DNA from 3 places in the Nostoc sp. DedQUE12b genome. Region 1 is predicted to be linked to each of the others. Evidence: predicted binding sites of a transcription regulator. Region 1 holds the regulator's gene; each other region holds the start of a gene.
The links. The regulator NtcA, encoded in region 1, controls nitrogen genes in cyanobacteria. The targets are predictions, from matches to a motif close to TNTGTANNNNNNNNTACANA.

Region 1 (6,738 bases):
AGTCTAGCGCTACTTGAACTAAGGCTTCATCTAGCGGTGCAAGAAAATTACCAAAGCGGACAATGCCTTTTCTGTCGCCTAATGCTTGGTTAAAAGCTTGCCCTAAAGTAATGCCTACATCTTCGTTGGTGTGATGATCGTCAATTTCCCAGTCTCCCTTGGCTTGGACATCTATATCAACCAGCCCGTGGGAAGCAATTTGATGCAACATGTGATCCAAAAACGGAATGCCTGTTGCTGCTGTGCAAGTTCCTCTACCATCTAGGTTGATGGTAACTTGCACATTAGTTTCACCAGTGGTGCGGTGAACAGTGGCAATCCGAGGAGTTTGGGTTAAGCGATCGTAGTTTGAATTAACTTGGCGATTGGTTGTTTGCATGGGGAGTGGAAAGAGCTAAGAATTAGGAGTTAGGAGTTAAAAATTCATAACTCATAACTCCTAACTCCTAACTTTATCGCGTCACATTCCCATAATTTCATATCCTGCATCTACATAGAGAATTTGTCCGGTAATGCCGCTGGACAAATCACTACACAAGAAAGCCGCAGCGTTGCCTACTTCTAGCTGAGTGACGGTGCGTCGTAGGGGAGCTACCTCTTCTACATGATGAATCATATCCAAAATCCCACCCACTGCTGAAGATGCCAAAGTGCGGATGGGGCCTGCTGAAATAGCATTCACGCGGATATTTTGCGGCCCTAGTTCAGCAGCTAGGTAACGCACACTCATTTCTAAACCTGCTTTAGCAACTCCCATAACGTTGTAGTTGGGAATTGCCCTAACACCACCTAAATATGTCAGGGTGACGATGCTACCTCCCTCTGTCATTAAAGGTTTGGCTGCGCCACTTAACTGCACCAGCGAGTAGGTACTAATTTCTAAAGCGGTGTTGAACCCAGAACGAGAGGTTTGGCTAAAATCTCCACTTAAATCGTCTTTGCTGGCAAAGGCTAAACAATGGATGAGGATATCTAGCTTTCCCCACTGTTCGCGGATTGTCTCAAAGGTAGATTTAATTTGTTCGTCATCTTGGACATTACAGGGTAGAAATAAGCTGGGCTTAAGAGGTTCTACTAACTCGGCGACTTTTTTCTCCATCTTGCCGCGTTCATCCGGCAGGTAGGTAATACCCAGGTTTGCTCCGGCTTTGTGCAACTGTTGAGCGATTCCCCAGGCGATCGAGCGGTTATTGGCAATACCTGTAACAAGGGCATTTTTTCCAGTCAGATTTAGCATAGAAATTGTTAATGCGATCGATCATTTAGGAGCATACTAGAATCTGAGGCACGTTTAGTCTTTGTTTTATACAGGATTGACAAAAATGAATATTGATAAGGGTGTTTACTGTGACAAAAATCTTGATTTTTTATAAAGATATTCTCAAGATATCTTTATTTGTTCTTCAAAAAACCTTTTGAATACAGCTATTGGAACTACTTATCAACAAGTTGTAGCTGAAAGGATCAACAATTATGTATCATTATAAACAAAGAGTTATGAAGAGATTAGTTTGAGTATAGGAAAGTACAAAAAGGTTGACGGTGCTTTATTCATTTTTCGGGTGTATTCTTAGGTAATCAGTTTTTGTTTTTCCGGCATTGGGTAGGGGAAGGGAGATGATCGTGACACAAGATAAAGCCCTAGCAAATGTTTTTCGTCAGATGGCGACCGGGGCGTTTCCGCCAGTTGTGGAAACGTTTGAACGCAATAAAACGATCTTTTTTCCTGGCGATCCTGCCGAACGAGTTTATTTTCTTTTGAAAGGTGCTGTTAAACTTTCCAGGGTGTACGAGGCAGGAGAGGAAATAACGGTAGCGTTGCTGCGGGAAAATAGTGTTTTTGGTGTATTGTCATTGCTGACAGGAAATAAGTCGGATCGGTTTTACCATGCAGTTGCATTTACGCCTGCGGAATTACTGTCAGCACCAATTGAACAAGTGGAACAAGCACTCAAGGAAAATCCAGAATTATCAATGTTAATGCTGCGAGGTCTGTCTTCGCGCATTTTACAAACAGAGATGATGATTGAAACTCTTGCTCACCGAGATATGGGTTCTAGGTTAGTGAGTTTTTTACTAATTCTTTGCCGGGATTTTGGGGTTCCTTGTGCAGATGGGATCACTATTGATTTGAAATTATCTCATCAAGCGATCGCAGAGGCAATTGGTTCAACTCGTGTTACCGTTACTAGGCTACTAGGAGATTTGCGTGAGAAAAAGATGATTTCTATCCACAAAAAGAAGATTACTGTACATAAACCTGTTACCTTAAGTAGGCAGTTCACATAAAAACAATTGGAGAAAGGGGAATCGGCGCGTGTTCTATTTTGAAAAATGACACTAATAGCTAGAGGTAAATCTAAAATTGAATAATTTCAGCTATTGCCAATTCCCACTTCTTTCCAGACAATGCTTAAAAGTAGTAGGCTGTATCTGGAAGGATTTCGGTAGCTAAAGATGACCACCGGATACATCCTCATCGCAGCAATTTTGATTCTGGGAGGCGTAATTGCCACCGTGGGCGATCGCATCGGCACACGAGTTGGCAAAGCCCGCCTCTCACTTTTTAAGCTTCGTCCGAAAAACACTGCTGTACTAGTAACAATTTTTACTGGTGGTTTGATTTCAGCATCGACTTTAGGGATTTTATTCGCTGCCGACGAAGGTTTGCGAAAAGGAGTCTTTGAGTTAGAAGATATTCAAACAGACCTGCGACAGAAACGGGAACAGCTAAAAACCGCAGAAACTCAGAAAAGTCAGGTAGAGGGCGAGCTAAATCAAGCAAAAATCGCCCAAGCAAAAGCACAACAAGACTTACAGGCAATTAATCAATCCTTGCAGGCGGCAAATGCTAAACAGAGGCAAACGCAAGCCCAGTTGAACCGCACCATTAGTCAACAAGCCCAAACTCAAACTCAACTCCAACGCACTCAAGGTCAGCTAGATCGGGTTGTAACTCAATACCAAAAAGCCATAGCTGAATTACAAAGTGTTTATAACCAGAGAAAGGAACTACAGGCGGCAGTTGAACTATTGAAGACAGAACGTCAAAGACTCTATGCGGAAGCGAAAAAAGCCATTGACGAAGCCAAAACAGCAATTGAAAAACGCGATCGCGAACTTGCTAACCGTCAAGAAGCCATAAAACAGCGAGATCAAAAAATTGCCCAACTGGATCAACTAATTCAAAAACGTAATGTAGAAGTTGCAGCACGAGAGCAAGTGATTGCCAAACGGGAATCACGCCTCAAAGAATTGGAAACACAACAGGAGGAACTAGAACAGGAAGTTGCCAGGCTAGAAAAATATTATCAGTCCTACCGCGACCTGCGTTTGGGTAAGCTGGCCTTAGTTCGTGGTCAAGTTTTGTCCGCTGCTGTAATTCGTGTTACTCAGCCTGCTGCTGCTCGTCAGGCAGTGGTACAACTTTTACAAGAAGCCAATCGCAACGCCAACCTGGAATTAAGCGAGCCTGGTGCAAATCCGGCAAATTTAGAGCTGCTACGCGTGACCCAAGATAGGGTCGATCAATTGAGCAAGCAGATTGGCGATGGTCAAGAATACGTCGTGCGAATTTTCTCTGCTGGTAATTACGTCAGAGGAGAAAAGCAGATAGAATTTTTCGCGGATACAGCCCAGAATCAACTGGTTTTTTCGGGAGGCGCGGTGCTAGCCACCACTACTGCTGATTCCAAAACCATGACATCTTATCAGTTACAGCAACGGCTAGAAATACTGATTTCTGCTTCTCAATTTCGTGCCCGTAATGCCGGAATTGTCGAAAATGTGCAAGTAGAGGGGACTTTTCTGCGCTTTGTCAGCCAATTAAGACAGTATAATCAACCCTTAGAGATCAAAGCGATCGCAGCAGAGGACACTTATACAGCCGGGCCATTAAGAGTAAAATTGGTGGCAATAGTTAACGGAAAAATTATTTTTAGTACTTAAAAAAGTATTTGCACACTGTTATTAGTAAGATTTAAACATATTGAACAGCAGTCAAAATAGTTGCTGTAGCTGAATTTTTTATTTAGCAGATACTATGCGTAGCAAGATCCCTGTAAGGGTACATTTCTAATTTTTATTTAATTAATTATGAATTTCCGTGAATTTTCAGCAACGCAACCAGTCATTTTGGGGTTTGATCCAGGTCGAGATAAGTGTGGTTTAGCGGTGATGGGACTGGATCGGCAACTGTATTATCATCAAGTTGTGTTAGCAAAAGAGGCGATCGCTACCATCGAGACACTGCGTCAAAAGTTTCCGATCTCTTTGATGGTCATGGGCGACCAAACTACAGCCAAACAATGGAGACAGAAATTATATCAAGAATTGACAGAACCGCTGAGTATTATTTTAGTGGATGAGCGCTACACAACCTTAGAAGCACGCGATCGCTATTGGCAAATGTTCCCGCCCAAAGGGCTAATAAAGCTATTGCCACAGGGTCTACGGCAGCCACCAAGACCTATAGATGACATTGTTGCCATCCTCTTAATCGAAAGATACTTAAATCGCCTCACAGAGTCAACACTAAGCAGTCAGGAGTGAGGACTTAGATCGTTAACTTCTAACTCTAACTCCTAACTCCTAACTTTTAAAGTTCCGCCCGAATCGTAAAAGCGTAGTCTCCTCCAGGCTCTAGCTGATAATCTTGTTGCTCCAAAAATCGACCAAGGGGTTCTTTGATTAAGGCGCGACCTTGGGAAGGCTTGACGGCAAGTTCTCCCCGGCGAAAATGCCACTGGAAATGCCACTCAAACTCACCCGCATTCACTTCGCCTTCTAGGAAGCCGTGTTGCCAGGATTGGCGGGTAATTCTGACATGGGCAATGGTTTCTGGCAGACGTTTTGCACTCACAATGCTTTATGTCAAGTGTGAAATAACAGCCGATGATGTAGGCTACTTATTTTATTTACCAAACATATCTTAATTAGACAAACTGACAAAGTGGGTATTTGTAGTTGACTAGGTTGTGTTTATGAGCAAAATGACTTCAGCATCCTGAAGTCGCGCAATCACCGAGACCTTACCCCACGGGAAAACAAGCTACGCGTAGCGTCTTGTAGAAAAGCATTAGCAAGTCTTAGAGAGTCACAGTTCATTGTAGAGATTAGAAAATAAATCAAACGAAAAATGCTAATTTTTTCGTTACTTTTAGCGATCGCGCTTTAACTAATGGCACATTTTAGGAATCGTTCCCATTCGCAATGTGAAGCAGTCTCTATCGTCAATACCCAAATTAGCAGTGTCCAACACTCCTATCATAATTGTGTCGCTCAAAGTCTTTGTTGGGAACCCACAGTATATTTATGTCGCAAGATAGCTGTTTTTTGAATCTATATGTACTCCAAATGTTGGGCAAAAGTATCTGAAGCATACAATAAATTAAAAACTAGAGATAAAAAGGTTTTGTGAATTACGCATAGACGCTTGTACGATTGGACAGTGCTATAAGAACAACTACGTCAAACAGCAACGCCTAGAAAAACAGAGTGAATGTCTGGTGGAGTCTTTATAATAAACTAAACAAGCGGCTTTTTATAACTTAGTAGTACTAAGTACATTTTCATAAAAATTTTTATATATTTTGGTATTTTATTTTGGTTTTGCTACCTAAATATTTTGTCAATAACGATTTAGATATAACTATTAGTTATTACTATTTCTGTGACGCTCAATTCCCTAACTCAAGTAAGATGTGCGCTCACTATTAAAATTGATATTATATCTCTTAAATGTAAATTTAAGTTTACGTAATGAGGTAAGTAATGGCAATTCAATTGAAAGTTCCAGATATTAAAGGTGATGAGTGCGCCAAGAAAATTACTAAATCTATTCTGACTATGGAATCTGATGCCAAAATAGATGTAAACGTTGATACTAAAACTGTAACTGTAGATGCTGCGGCTTCTGAAGAGTCAATTAAACAGATGGTTCAATCTGCTGGTTATACTATAGAGGGCTATTAATTAAATTTCTAAATTTTCTAATAAATTTAGAGAAAATAAGTTAGCCAACAGAATTAATTAATGATATTTACGTCCGTTTTCAGGGCGTAAATATTAATAATTACTCTACTGGGTTGCAACTATTTTTCCTCTCATAAGATGGCAAACGAATCTAAATATTGGCAAGCTTGAGCAAGAATTAAATTCACCAAAACTGCAATCAAAAATGACTTGAATAAAATTAAATACTAAATTTTATATTAGTAATCATTATTAGGTAGAAGTTAGAGGAAACGACGGTTGCTTGTCAAATAATGTGGTATTCTCACACCTAGCTTAAAGAAGAATTACATTCACTTCTCCTCAAGTCTAAGTACTAGGGAGGATTTATGAGGAATAACTAACTGGTAGATAATTGGGGCAGAAAGCTATAGCTATAAGCATGGAAACCAAACAACTAGGAAAAACTGGTATCTTTGTAAGTGCGATCGGTTTGGGTGGTATGCCCATGTCAATTTCTAATCGTCCTCCCGAACCGGAATCAATCCAAGTTATTCATCGTGCCTTGGATCTGGGTATTACATTTATTGACACTGCGGACTCTTACTGCAAAGATGAGTCAGATAAGCACCACAACGAGCGATTAATTCACAAAGCACTTACTAGTTACAAAGGGGATGTTAGCCAAGTAATTGTGGCAACCAAGGGCGGATTGATGCGTCCCGATGGCAACTGGACAAGCAACGGCAACCCAGAACATTTGCGCCAAACAATTCGCGACAGTTT
Region 2 (6,738 bases), on a different contig from region 1:
AGCTACCTCGACCACAAACGAGGCAAGCACCAAGACAACTACTGAAGCAACATCTGTATCTCAAACTAGTAGTGAGAGTATTCCTGGACTGGCAGATTTACCGCGCCTTGAAGGCAAGGCTACTGTGGTAATCACAGTTAAAGGTTCGCCGATTACTATCGAAGTAGACGGCACTAATGCCCCCATCACAGCTGGCAACTTCGTAGATTTAGTGCAAAAGGGTGTGTACGATGGTTTAGCTTTCCATCGAGTTGTGCGCCAACCCCAACCATTTGTAGTTCAAGGGGGCGATCCCCAAAGCAAAGACCCAAAAGTTCCAGCAGATAGACTGGGAACAGGTAGCTATATTGACCCAAAAACGGGAAATGCTCGTTATATACCTTTAGAAGTTAAGCCCAAAGGTTCGGATACTCCGATTTACAATAAACCATTTGATGCTACTGCTCAAGCTGTCGTATTGCCTCATAAACAGGGTGCAGTAGCGATGGCGCGATCGCAATCACCAGACTCTGCTTCTGCCCAGTTTTACTTTACTTTAGCGGATCTAGCATTTTTGGATGGTAACTACGCCGTATTTGGCAATGTCACTCAAGGCTTTGATGTCGTGAACAAAATTCAGCAAGGCGATCGCATTGACTCTGCTAAAGTCACTCAAGGCGCTGAAAATCTGAAAGCACCAGGACAGTAGGAGGAAGGGGGCAGGGGGGCGAGGGAAAAACTCTTAACTCTTAACTCCTCACTTTTAACTTCTAACTCCTAAATTGGTCAAAATTGTTGTTACTGGTATTGGTCTAGTTTCCGCTTTGGGTGGAAGCTTAGAGGATAGCTGGCGAAATTTAATCGCAGGTAAATCTGGAATTCGGTTACATCAACCATTTCCAGAACTTACACCACTTCCTCTAGGTTTGATTGCTGAACAACCATCTGAGTTGACAATGTTAACTCGGATGGTTGTTGCTTCTGCTTTACAAGATTCTGGGTTAGTTGCACCTTTAGCTGATTGTGCTGTAGTCATTGGATCGAGTCGCTCTTATCAAGCGTCTTGGGAAATGCTGGCGCGGCAAATGTATAACGCGAATCATTTCCCCGTTTCCTCTTTTGGAAATTGGCTAGATATATTACCTCATATCAATGCGATCGCAGCTGCAAGACAAATCGGTGCATCTGGTATAGTTTTGGCACCAATGACAGCTTGTGCTACTGGAATTTGGTCTATTGCCCAAGCAGCTATGCTTATCCAAACTGGGCAATGTCAACAGGCGCTCGCAGGTGCAGTGGAAGCACCAATTACACCCTTAACTTTAGCTGGATTTCAGCAGATGGGTGCTTTGGCGAAAACTGGGGCTTATCCCTTTGATTTGCATCGGGAAGGCTTAGTGTTGGGCGAAGGCGCAGCTGTGTTTGTCTTGGAATCAGCAGAGTTTGCAAAGCAGCGTCAAGCAAAAATGTATGGTGAAATTCTCGGTTTTGGCTTAACTAACGATGCATATCATAGTAATTCACCAGAACCTGAAGGGAAAAGTGCGATCGCTGCCATCAAACAATGTCTAGAACGTAGTTGTCTGACACCAGCCGATATCGATTACATTCATGCTCATGGCACAGCTACGCAGTTAAATGACCAAATGGAGAGCATAGTAATCCAGCGTTTGTTTCCCCAAGGCGTGGCAGTTAGCTCCACGAAAGGAAGCACAGGTCATACATTAGGGGCATCTGGAGCTTTAGGTGTAGCTTTTTCTCTCATGGCGCTAAAACATCAAATTTTACCACCTTGTTTAGGATTGCAGCAGCCAGAGTTTGATTTAGATATTGTTACAGCAGCACGTCTAAGCAAAATCCGCCAGGTATTATGTTTGAGTTTTGGTTTTGGGGGACAGAATGCCGCGATCGCGTTAGCAAGGTAAAAATTTTGGATTTAACTATCTGACCAATAACATATAAATTTTCATTTAGGGGCGCACAGCTGCCCCTACAACAGTAATTTTTGAATAATTTTTACATATCAGAATATAAAATATAAAACTGTAACAAAAACTACAAAATCTATCCTTTTTCAAAAAAAAAAGGATAAGCTTAGGTACAGATGAGATCCGGTTCGCAAAGATACCGTGATTAGGAGAAAAATTATGATTTCAAAATCTCTGTTGCTGTCAGAACCTGCTTCTCCAGCGCATATATGCCCATTTGACCAAGCCTGTAGTTACTTAGAAGCGGCAGCAAAAGAATTAAATTTAAATCAGGGTTTGCTGGAAATTCTCAGCCACCCGCGTAAGGTTGTAACGGTTTCCATCCCCGTGAAGTTAGATGATGGGGAAATACAAGTTCTCGCTGGACACCGGGTACAGCACTCTGATGTCTTAGGCCCCTACAAGGGTGGAATTCGTTACCATCCGGCTGTGACATTGCGCGAAGTATCCGCTCTAGCAATGTTGATGACCTGGAAATGCGCCTTGTTAGGTATTCCTTACGGTGGTGGAAAGGGTGGCATTGCTATAGATCCCAAACGCTACAGTGTTGGCGAATTAGAGCGAATCAGCCGCCGTTATATCAGCGAGTTGATTAAAGATATTGGGCCTTCCGTAGATATTCCTGCGCCAGATATGGGTACTTCTGCCCGTGAGATGGCTTGGATGATGGACACCTACTCTGTAAATGTTGGTCATGCTGTACCAGGAGTTGTAACTGGGAAACCCCTTTCTATTGGTGGTTCTCTGGGACGAGAAATGGCAACCGGACGTGGCACGATGATTATTGTCCGTGAGGCGCTAGCAGATCGAGGTAAATCTTTGGTAGGAGTGCGAGTAGCCATTCAGGGTTTCGGTAACGTCGGCTGTGCCGCAGCGGAATTACTACATGAAGCAGGCGCGAAAATTATCGCCGTTTCAACAGGTGCTGGGGGAATATTCTCTGAAGTTGGTCTTGATATTCCCAAGTTAAAAGTCTACGCCGCTGAAAATCGCAAGAGTATTGTGGGTTTCCCGCAATCTGTACCAATTAGCAATGCAGATTTATTAACTCTACCCTGTGATGTCTTAATACCAGCAGCTTTGGAGAACCAAATCACTGAAGAAAATGTCAATCAGGTGCAGGCACAAATTGTCGCAGAAGCAGCTAACGGCCCAGTTACTCTTGAGGCTAACTTGGCCTTAGAGGCGCGGGGTGTGACAGTGTTACCAGATATTTTGGCCAATGCTGGCGGTGTAGTAGTCAGTTATTTAGAGTGGGTACAGGGTCTTTCCTACGTATTTTGGGATGAGGAGCGCGTCAACCGCGAAATGGAACATTTGATGGTACAAGCGTACCGCAAGGTGATTCATCAGTCGGAGGTACGGCAAATTTCTTTAAGGTTAGCAGCTTACACCTTGGGGGTAGGTAGAGTAGCTCAGGCGTTGACTGACAGAGGTCTTTATCCTTAAGTTTTTATACTTAGTTGTTCATTAGGCAGCATAGATCATTGTCGGTAGTAATTTTACTTGATCCGCCATTGATTTATCTGCCTTATTTTCTTGAGCGATCGCGACAACATAACTAGTACTAAATGTCTTCGATATCACAATAGTAAGTTTAATAAATATAGCAAGCAAACTCAAAAAAAGGTGTTGTTAATTTTCAAGAAACTTTTGACTAGTCAAGCGTTTTTTTGCAACAAAACTTTATTCGCCAACGTCATTTATTAAAAATGCAACTTATACCGATTTACCTGTGAGATTGCTCCAGAACTTAGGGGTTAAGTCCCAAGTCTTAGCAAGCTTGATTTTGTGTTTCACAAATAATTGGTATTACTAATCATTATTTTTAGACTGAGATGTTTGCTTATGATAAAGTTTCTTGACTGGCGAAAACCTTTAGCGATAACTGCAACACTTTCGTTGACACTGACAGCATATCCTGCTGGCTCTACTATTCCTACATCACACCAACATTCAAGTAAATACCAACTTGTACAGGCCCCAGATAACTGCCGCCGAGTTGAGACTAATGGTGATAATCTCAATATCCGGTCTAGTCCAGATGGTGCAATTATTGGAACATTGCGTAATTACTCACTTGTAATTATTGAAAAGACCAATTCTTCAAGTAGCTGGGTGGCAATATCATCGCCGCAGTCTGGCTATATATCTGCCGCTTATCTCAAGCAATGTGGACAGCCAGTACCTCCCTCACAAACAACTTCTCAAACAGATAACTGTCGCAAAATTTTTGTGGGAGGAGTTTTACGTGTAAGGCAAGAACCCTCAATTAACAGTCCTATTCTTGGAGTTCTACAAAGTGGTCAGCAAGTAACAATTAAAAATCGTGGAAAAGATGGTTGGGTACCAATTTCATCCCCCGTAAATGGATATATTCCTTCAATAGTCCTCAGCAGTTGTACATAGATTATAAATTAACGTCTTGTGCAACTTTTATTCAAACCTAACCCCTCACCACTAATCGCCATCTACTAGGGAATCTACGGTGTATATACAAGTCGTCGAAAAAAGCTAGGTTTCCTCATTGTTCTTTTGTTCCTATGCTCTGCATGGGAATGACTAATTAGGGGCTGCTGTTTCCAGTGAGACATTGAGTCAGCAGCATACATGAAGCATTCCCATGCAGAGCATTTAAACATCTTCTTCAATCAACCTTACGACTGCCCAGAAGGTGCAGCAGCATGAATCAAGTCTGGCTTCTCGTCACTAGGAGGATGCTCAATACTTTGATCCGATGTGGGGCGTTGATGGCGATTACTAGTTTCGATTTGTACAGGTTGACCAGTTTCAATTGACTGATAAAGCGCTTGAATGATCGAAACATCAATCAATCCTTCTGTCCCAGATGGCTCTGGGTCTTTATCTTGCAGAATACAATCAGAGAAATAGGTAAATTCAGCTGCTAGTTGATCGCGATCCTCAAAAGTATGCTCTTGAGTTTCACCATTAATTGTCAGGTAATGCTTGATTTCTCCCTGCCAAGGATATGCAGGTTGTACTCGTAAATCGCCTTGAGTACCTACAATCTGATAAGTCGAAACACTTGCCCCTCCAAAGCTACAGGTAAATGTTGCCAATCGCTCATTCGGGAAGCGCAAGATGACGCTAGCCATTTCTTCCACTTCGCTGAAGCGTTGTTCTCCGTTATTGGCAGCTACAGCAAATACTTCAATTGGTTCATCTTGAAATAGGTAACGTGCAGCATTAATGCAGTAAATGCCAATGTCATAGAGCGTCCCACCACCTGTGACATCTCGTAAACGAATATTGCCTTCTTCTACTTGCTGAGTAAAAACCGAGTTGAAAATTCGTGGTTCACCAATTTGCTTTGAGCGCAAAATTTCGACTGCTTGTAAATTGGCTTCTTCTAAATGTAAGCGGTAGGCAATCATCAGCTTCACATTATTGTCATTGGCAGCTTTAATCATTGCCTCACACTCTTGTTCAGTCACCGCCATTGGCTTTTCACATAATACGTGAATTGCCTGATTAGCAGCCCGAACAGTGAAGTCGCAATGCAAGTGATTGGGCAACGCAATATAAACTGCATCAACCTCGCCGCTTGCCAGACAGTCCTCATACTCATCGTAAGAGTAAGTATGGTTAATCCCATACTTTTTGCTCAGTTCTTCGTTTTTCGTGGGGTCATCTGAAACCAGTGCGACTAATTCCGAGTTTTCAGTATGGACAAAGGAAGGTAAGGCGGCTTCTTGGGCAAACCAACCTAAACCAACAACGGCGTAACGAATTTTGTTTTTACCATTTGTAGCAGTCATTTTTATCCTCTTTGATGAAGTAATATTTAGGTAATTTTAATGCCTAATTACGTGTATAACATGGCTAATTATTTATGCAAGCATTTAAAAAAAGTGCATGACTACATTGCTAATGCAGCTTCTACATTTGACACTAACTTAGCTTTCGTCTCTTGAAACTCCTGTCCTAATTCAGTTAGCTCTTGATCGCTCATACATTCGCGCACAGCATTAAAAATTTCGCTTTCTTCCTCTTCTACATGATGCTCAAGTATTTCCTTCAATTCGCTCATCTTTTCTTTAAACTCAGGTTTAGTAGTCTTAAGCCCCTTAATTTCTTCTAAAATAACTGAAACTTCTTCATGTTCTTCTTCAGCCTCTTCAACATATTGTTCAGTTTCTTCGTATTCTCGCAAAGCTGGGTAGAAGACTAATTCTTCAGTTCTTGCATGCAAGATCAATTCTATATAGATTTGATTGAATTGCTCAACCAACTTTGCACCTTTAGCTTTTTCTGCTTCTGCAAAAAGCTTCTCAACTTGCCGATGCTCTGCTTCAATTAATGAAAGAATGTCTGTTGCTTTAGTTTTAGCCATTTTTTCCCTCAGTAATAATTGATTTTTTGGGCTGATAAGTTGGAGTTTAATGAATGGAATCTCGTATATTCTCAATGACTTGGGAAATCAAAACCTCATTCTTTGAGTAAGCTTTAATTTAGACTTAAGGAATATTTTCGGTATTGCACCTTGGCTGAAATTCATAACCTCAGCATGATGGATGCTGAGTATATACCATTAGCGACTCAAGGCTACAGCCCAAACCTCGAACACCTGTTGAAGATTCCCACACATTTGATTTGGTACAGCCTCACAAATAAGTGGTGTGAGTCCTAAACATAACTAAGTTCTGTTTGTCTTTGATGTTACAACAGAAATGACAACAGCCACTTAGTATATATGACAACCGACCTTAAAAAACAGGGATTATTGCTTCTGCGTCAAGCGCTTGATAAT
Region 3 (6,738 bases), on a different contig from region 1:
ATTCAAATCAATTTTTTTACCAAATTCCGTTGCTAGCTTCCTGTCTGCGCTATTTTGCCGCTCAATTGCCAGAACTGGGACTTGGGGAAAAGCAAAACTGTTGAAACTAGCAGCTTGGGCTATCTGAGTTGTTCCCAACCATCCCCAGCAACTAAGTAACAAGCTAAACACTGTTAATAAACGCGCCAATCCTTTCACGATTTTTCTACCTCTTTCCATCAAACAGAAATAAAAGTTTTAAGCTAACAACAGTTATTAGTCATTAGTCATTAGTCATTGGTCATTGGTCATTTGTAAAGGACAACTGACAAAGGACAAAGGACAACTGACAAAGGACAAAGGACAAAAGCTGATAGCTTAGTCAACACAGCAGTCATCAGAAACTAATATACAGCGTATTAATATCCACAATATTTACCGTTACTGGGTTTGACTATACTTTTGCCACAAATTTTCATGGTGGAAAGAGTGCCTGCATGGCTGCAATAGCCTTACATCGACGATTCCAGCAGCATTCTCTGCTTGACGAAATCTTTTTGGGGTGGCTGATTCTACCTCTAAAGCAGACACAAAACTGCACGATGTCTAAGATCGAAAACCTTGCCAAAAAAGACTTGATGCCGATCGATTTTATGTAATATTTCTTAACTAATTAATCATCTACAGCATCATTTTTGATGTGCCGTAGATTGGGCTGGGAAAAGTTTCAGTAAGAGAAGCCCACACGCTCATTGCAACATATAGTGTCTCCTATCTTCTTCACGCTGCGATCGCAGCTAACAAAAATAGGCTATCTACCAAAATTGTGCTTAAAACTGCGCCACCAAAGGCATACCAGTGTCTTTGATTTCGACCTAAAGCTGAAATTCCTACTGTTAATAGCACTACGGCGAGAAGTATCGCCCAAGTTTGCCCCCAAGGTGCTTGTACTTGTATGAGAGCATTTTGTAAAATTTGTGGTACTACATCTGCATCTACTCTCATGATTTGCCGCCAATAGGGCATCAAATCTACTATATAAAAATATACATCTGTTAAAACTGTACCGAGTAAAGAACCTAAATAAAACCAGTTACCTACCTTGCCCCAATTCTTTGCCAGACACCAGCAAGCAAACGGTAAGCCGATAAATTCCACAGGCAGATGCCATAAAGGTTCCCAACGTAACCAGCCCCAGTAAATCGCTCCTGCTAACCAACTCCAGCTAAACCCTAAAAGCAAATCCCCCCAGACGTAAGTTGCAGGGCGTGACATTAAGGCAAAACTTAGCCATACCCAAAATCCTGTCAGCGCTAAACTCAGAATTGGTAGCGATCGCACTATTGGCGCTTCTACAAATACTGGGACTGTTACTAAAAACACCGCCGCCGCAAACACTAACCAAGTTTGTCGGACATAAGTAGATAAGGGTAAAGAGGGAGAAAGGGAGAGTGTAGATTCCAATTGCTGAATACTCTTCAGGCCAGTATCAGCTAAATCCAACTTGGTATCAATAGAAGGGGTAGAAGCGCTGTAGGAAGACAGTGTATTATTAATCAAAGTTTTTAATATTTGTTACTAAACTTTATTTTATTTAAGATATCACATTTTCAAATCCCCCCCTGGGGCATTGTAATTATACTGAAATTTCCACTAGCGCTGGTGCAAACCAAACAAAACATTCTGCGCCAGACGAATCCATTAAAGTTCCACTATGTACAGAACTCCTTTGTAGTTCCTTGTAAATGAGGGACTACAGAAAGGTGGAAAGTCAGCTGCTATAAGTCTGCTAAATATTAAAATTTAATGAATTTTTCAAATTGCGTTGACTTATTGAGGTGGGTGTAAGAACATAGTCAGCGTCTTCGATGATGTTTTTGATCGGTAAAATTGAGTTTTCTACAAGATTGGGTGCAATAGAGAGTATATAAAGCAACATCATCAGCTAAAAAATGTTCATCACGATCTCTATAACACGAAAAAGGTATTAATTGTATATGGAGTTTATTCAAGCTTTTATTTTAGGTATTGTTCAAGGTATTACAGAGTTTTTGCCAATCAGTAGCACCGCACACCTTCTGATTGTGACAAAGCTATTTGGTTGGAAAGAACTAGGTTCTAAAGATTTTGTTGACGCAATTCAATTTGGCAGTGTTATAGCAATTGTGGGGTATTTTTGGTCGCTGATTTATAGTATTGTCAAAGGTGGAATCGAAGCACTAAAAGCCAAAGACTGGGAACGCGAAGAATGGAAGATTCTTGTTGGTATTGCAGTCGGAACACTGCCTGCTTTAATTTTTGGCTTCCTTTTAAAAGATATTTTACCTGAGAGTGCATTAATTATTGGCATCATGTCAATTATTATGGCACTTTTACTAGCTCTAGCAGAAAAAATTGGCACTCGTAAGCGCGGTTTTGAGTCATTGCAGATTCGGGATGGTATTTTGGTTGGATTGGGACAAACACTTGCTTTGATTCCGGGTGTTTCTCGTTCTGGCTCGACGTTAACGACAGCCTTATTTTTGGGATTAGAACGCGATACAGCAGCGAAATTCTCATTTTTGTTAGGGTTTCCAACTCTTACCATTGCGACGCTGTATAAAAGCCTGAAAATCTTCAAGTTGTTTCAAGACCACCAGTTGCCAGATAACATTGTTGGACTGTTAATTATAGGAATTATTTCAACCTTTATTTTTTCCTACCTATCAATTGCATTCTTGATCAAATACTTAGCAACCAAAAACACTTTGATTTTCGTATGGTATAGATTAGCATTTGGTAGTGCGATCTTACTAGCGATCGCAGCAGGTTGGAAAGGATAATAGTAATTAGTCATTTGTCATTTGTCCTTTGTCCAAAGCAAATGACTATAGCGAGCGCTCGTTTGTATGTAATACAACCTAACCTCACTTCTATTCCTCTTTTCTTGTAGGAGAGAGGCTTTGAATTTTACTCCCCAACACTATTAGGGAAAGCGCTGGGGGTTAGGTCTGTATTAGACTCAACTGAGAGACGCTATAATGCCCAATACCCCTCAATAGTTCCCAGTTATGAGTGCTGAGTTCTGAGTAAAGAAGTGAGATTCTCTACTCAGCACTCAGCACTCAGCACTCAGCACTGTTTTGCCCAACGCCCTATGCACCATGACTACCATTCATCCTGCCCGAATTACCAAGGTTCTTCCAGACTCAATAGCCGCAGAGATTGGTTTTGAAGCTGGGGATGCGATCGTTGCAATCAATGGTACACGTCCCCGCGACTTAATTGATTATCAGTTTTTGTGTGCTGATGAAGTCTTGGAATTAGAAGTTTTAGACGCTGCTGGTAAAACTCATAGCCTGGAAATCGAAAAAGATTACGACCAAGACTTGGGGCTAGAATTTGAAACTGCCCTATTTGATGGCTTGATTCAGTGTAATAACCGCTGTCCATTTTGCTTTATCGACCAACAGCCGCCAGGAAAGCGCACTAGCTTGTACTTTAAAGACGACGATTACCGCTTAAGCTTTTTGTACGGCTCTTATCTTACCCTGACCAATTTGCCAGAAAGAGAATGGCAGCGGATTGAACAAATGCGCTTATCTCCGTTGTATGTTTCTGTTCATGCTACGGAGCCGGAAGTTAGAATTAGACTCTTGAAAAATCCCCGTGCGGGACAAATCTTGCAACAACTCAAGTGGTTTCAAGAAAGACGGCTACAAATTCATGCTCAAGTAGTTGTTTGTCCTGGTATAAATGATGGCGAACACCTGGAGCAAACCCTAAAAAACTTAGCATCTTTTCATACTGGTGAAGTGCCTACTGTGGCATCGGTGGCAGTTGTGCCAGTCGGATTGACAAGGTTTCGTCCTCCAGAAGACGAACTCATACCCGTAACCAGAGAAAAAGCGAAAGAAGTAATTTCTCAAGTGCGAATACTCTCGCAACAATTTCGCCAAAAGTTTTCCTCTAACGTCGCTTGGTTAGCTGATGAGTGGTTTTTGATTGCTGGTGAAGAATTACCGAGCGAATCTGAATATGAAGAGTATCCCCAAATTGATAATGGTGTTGGTTCAATTCAGTTGTTTATCAAGCAATTTGCAGCCGCGGCAACAGAATTACTACCGCCAAAAGTCTATCCTCAGAGGACATTAACTTGGATAGTAGGCAACGCAGTAGAAAAAGCCTTTGAACCTATCTTGAAACGGTTAAATTCTGTTGAAGGATTAAAAGTAAATATGCGTGCTTTATGTAGTGATTATTGGGGACAGAGTATCACTGTCACGGGATTACTAACGGGTCATGATTTGCTGTTGAATTTACAAGGGCAAGATTTGGGAGACGGAATTTTACTGCCAAATGTAATGCTTAAACATGGTGTATTAATATTTTTAGATGATATGAGTATTGAAGAACTAGCCTGTAAATTGGAGACAAAAATTTTACCAGTAGGAGGAGTTGAAGATTTAATTAAAACCTGTATTATTTAAGCAGAAAATTTGTCTTTTTAGATATGATAAAATGCGTTTCTACATCTTGATATTGAGCTTATCTGAACTGGATTGACTTTTACATTTGGGTGGTTATAATTGCGAATACTGAAATTATTGTCTTCTCCCTATCTAAAAGTTTCTAGACAAACTCATGAGAAATTATTGTTAGTTTAATGTTGGCGCTCGTCAAGAATACTAATTAGAGGTTGTTTGAAAAGTAGTTAGCTGTAATTGTAGGCACTTATTGATCCCCCCTAACCCCCCTTAAAAAGCAGGGCTGATTCATTCCATTTCAAACAGGATTTGTCAAGATGGTTAGCAAGAAAATTGTAAGTAAGCGTGACGAAGAGATGAATATTTAAGCACTGAAATATCAGTAAAATAGTTGGTTTCATCGGCACGCTAGTAACAAAATAACTAATTTTTAATTGCTAGAAACCTTGATTTTTAAAGCTCTTTGGGGAATGAAACAGCCCTGCCTTAAAAAGGGGGTAACCGGAATTAAAGCCCCCCAATTTGTCGGGGAATTTAGGGGATCTAAAACCTTTTACTACCAACAAGAGGACTTTTAAAACATCCTTTTAGACTTATTGCACAAATACAAAATTTGCCTTCATGCGCAACCCCTTCTCCCCAAATTGTGAGAAGTGGAGCCGAGCTAATTTCAAAGTCCCTCTTCCAAGCTTGGGAGAGGGATTTAGGGTGAGGGCTTTAAGATGCGCTAGTATTACTTTTTTAACTCACAAAACTCTGAAAAACAGATAATTAGAATAAGAGTGGCATTTTTTCTTTTAGGTTTAAGTGAAAACTCTCTGCAATTGCCCAAAAGCCTATTGGAATTGGTAAACACAAAACTTTCTAAAAAGCTAGTCACCAATGGAATGAAATTCACAATGTAATAGCTAAGAATTTCTATAGAATCGCCTGGGTAATTTGAGTATCCATCTTGGCATTTTTTAGTCCTTTTGATAGGCTAGATTGATGAAAGTCATTTACTAACTACTTCTACGAAAAGCTTATAGAAATCTACTTGATTTTTGAAAAGCCAAAGATTAGCTTTGCTTAATCCGAGTGAGAATATCAGTAAACTTACTAGGATAAAGCTAGAGTCCTATATTGTGTACTAATGAATTCTGACTAATAACTAAATTAATAATGAAATGAGGAGTCACTGCTGGTGAAGTATAAGGAAAACCAAAAAGATATAAGTTTAAAAATTAAAAAAGCTAGAAGATTATTTATTTTAAGTTGTGAAATTGTAGTTTTAAATTTTTTGAGTATTTTACCAGTAACGGCAGCGACTGAAGAACCCGTATTGAGCGTAGTGTATGGACAAGAAAATGCAAATCAATGGAAAGGGATAAGCGATCGCTTACAGACAATAGGGGTGAAATATTGTGTAATTTCCCTAAATGATGTCAAGAATGGGGCAGATTGGGGCGATCGCCGGGTATTATTTTTGCCAAACGTCGAGACATTAACACCAACTCAAGCGATCGCCCTAGAAGAATGGATGAGTAAGGGAGGGCGTTTGATTGCTAGTGGACCTGTAGGTAGTTTGTCATCCCCAGGAGTACGGCAATTATTGCGATCGCTCTTGGGAGGTTATTGGGGATTCAGCCTTAATGATACAGAACAGATTCAAGCTGCAAAAACCAAGATCCCAGAATGGGCAAATCAAACTGGACTCTTCGGGAAAGTGCGTGGCGGTGTTGTGATTCCTAACAATATGAGTGCTGAATCTCCTGCTGTTTGGAATTCCAAAGATAATCCGGCCGCAGTAGTGACAACTGAGCGTTCCACCTTTTTGGGCTGGCGCTGGGGAACAGACACAGCCTCAGCAGCCGAGTTAGATAATGCCTGGTTAAAAACTACTCTCAATCGCTATTTGACAGCACTAGCGCCATCAAATCGTACCAAAAAAATAGCGGGAGGTTCTCAAAGCTGCTCTACGACTGTGGCGGCTGTGCCCTCAGCTCAGGGGGGCAGAGGGGTAGGGGAGCAGAGGAGCAGAGGGGCAGAGGGGCAGAGGGGCGGTTCATCTCTCTCATCTCCTGGTAAAACTGCGGCTGCTCCCATACCTAAACCGCTGCCTGTAGTCAAACCCCCAAGTTCTCAGGAGGCTATTGACCAATTAGAACAAGCGGTACGTTTGGATGTTGCACCCAACTCCAATGAGCCGATTGATCGCAACCAAGCGATCGCTCTCCAGCAAGAGCTAGAAAATCTGATTGGTCGAGTGGAAAGCGCTCATTTAGCGGTATTAGCTGATGCAGCTAATGTTGGC

Region 2: a site for NtcA is predicted at 2,022-2,041, ahead of RMY16_RS30375 (Glu/Leu/Phe/Val dehydrogenase). Genes of this name have one in related genera too.
Region 3: a site for NtcA is predicted at 1,542-1,561, ahead of RMY16_RS27930 (DUF3120 domain-containing protein). Genes of this name have one in related genera too.

What each region holds. Positions count from the first base shown of each region.
Region 1 covers NZ_JAVRCI010000039.1:28,525-35,262, reverse strand. Annotated here, with positions in the region: gene hisB (imidazoleglycerol-phosphate dehydratase HisB) at 1-379, opposite strand, end outside; gene fabI (enoyl-ACP reductase FabI) at 461-1,237, opposite strand; gene ntcA (global nitrogen regulator NtcA) at 1,618-2,289, shown strand; gene RMY16_RS19220 (DUF3084 domain-containing protein) at 2,458-3,948, shown strand; gene RMY16_RS19215 (pre-16S rRNA-processing nuclease YqgF) at 4,096-4,551, shown strand; gene RMY16_RS19210 (DUF3146 family protein) at 4,598-4,861, opposite strand; gene RMY16_RS19205 (heavy-metal-associated domain-containing protein) at 5,773-5,973, shown strand; gene RMY16_RS19200 (aldo/keto reductase) at 6,395-6,738, shown strand, end outside.
Region 2 covers NZ_JAVRCI010000111.1:1,819-8,556, forward strand. Annotated here, with positions in the region: gene RMY16_RS30365 (peptidylprolyl isomerase) at 1-688, shown strand, start outside; gene RMY16_RS30370 (beta-ketoacyl-ACP synthase) at 762-1,904, shown strand; gene RMY16_RS30375 (Glu/Leu/Phe/Val dehydrogenase) at 2,127-3,416, shown strand; gene RMY16_RS30380 (SH3 domain-containing protein) at 3,816-4,376, shown strand; gene RMY16_RS30385 (Gfo/Idh/MocA family oxidoreductase) at 4,625-5,746, opposite strand; gene RMY16_RS30390 (hemerythrin domain-containing protein) at 5,848-6,321, opposite strand; gene RMY16_RS30395 (hypothetical protein) at 6,472-6,618, shown strand; gene RMY16_RS30400 (RecQ family ATP-dependent DNA helicase) at 6,682-6,738, shown strand, end outside.
Region 3 covers NZ_JAVRCI010000087.1:6,469-13,206, reverse strand. Annotated here, with positions in the region: gene psbU (photosystem II complex extrinsic protein PsbU) at 1-198, opposite strand, end outside; gene RMY16_RS27935 (hypothetical protein) at 477-638, shown strand; gene RMY16_RS27930 (DUF3120 domain-containing protein) at 760-1,539, opposite strand; gene RMY16_RS27925 (undecaprenyl-diphosphate phosphatase) at 1,977-2,801, shown strand; gene RMY16_RS27920 (TIGR03279 family radical SAM protein) at 3,123-4,448, shown strand; gene RMY16_RS27915 (glycoside hydrolase family 10 protein) at 5,629-6,738, shown strand, end outside.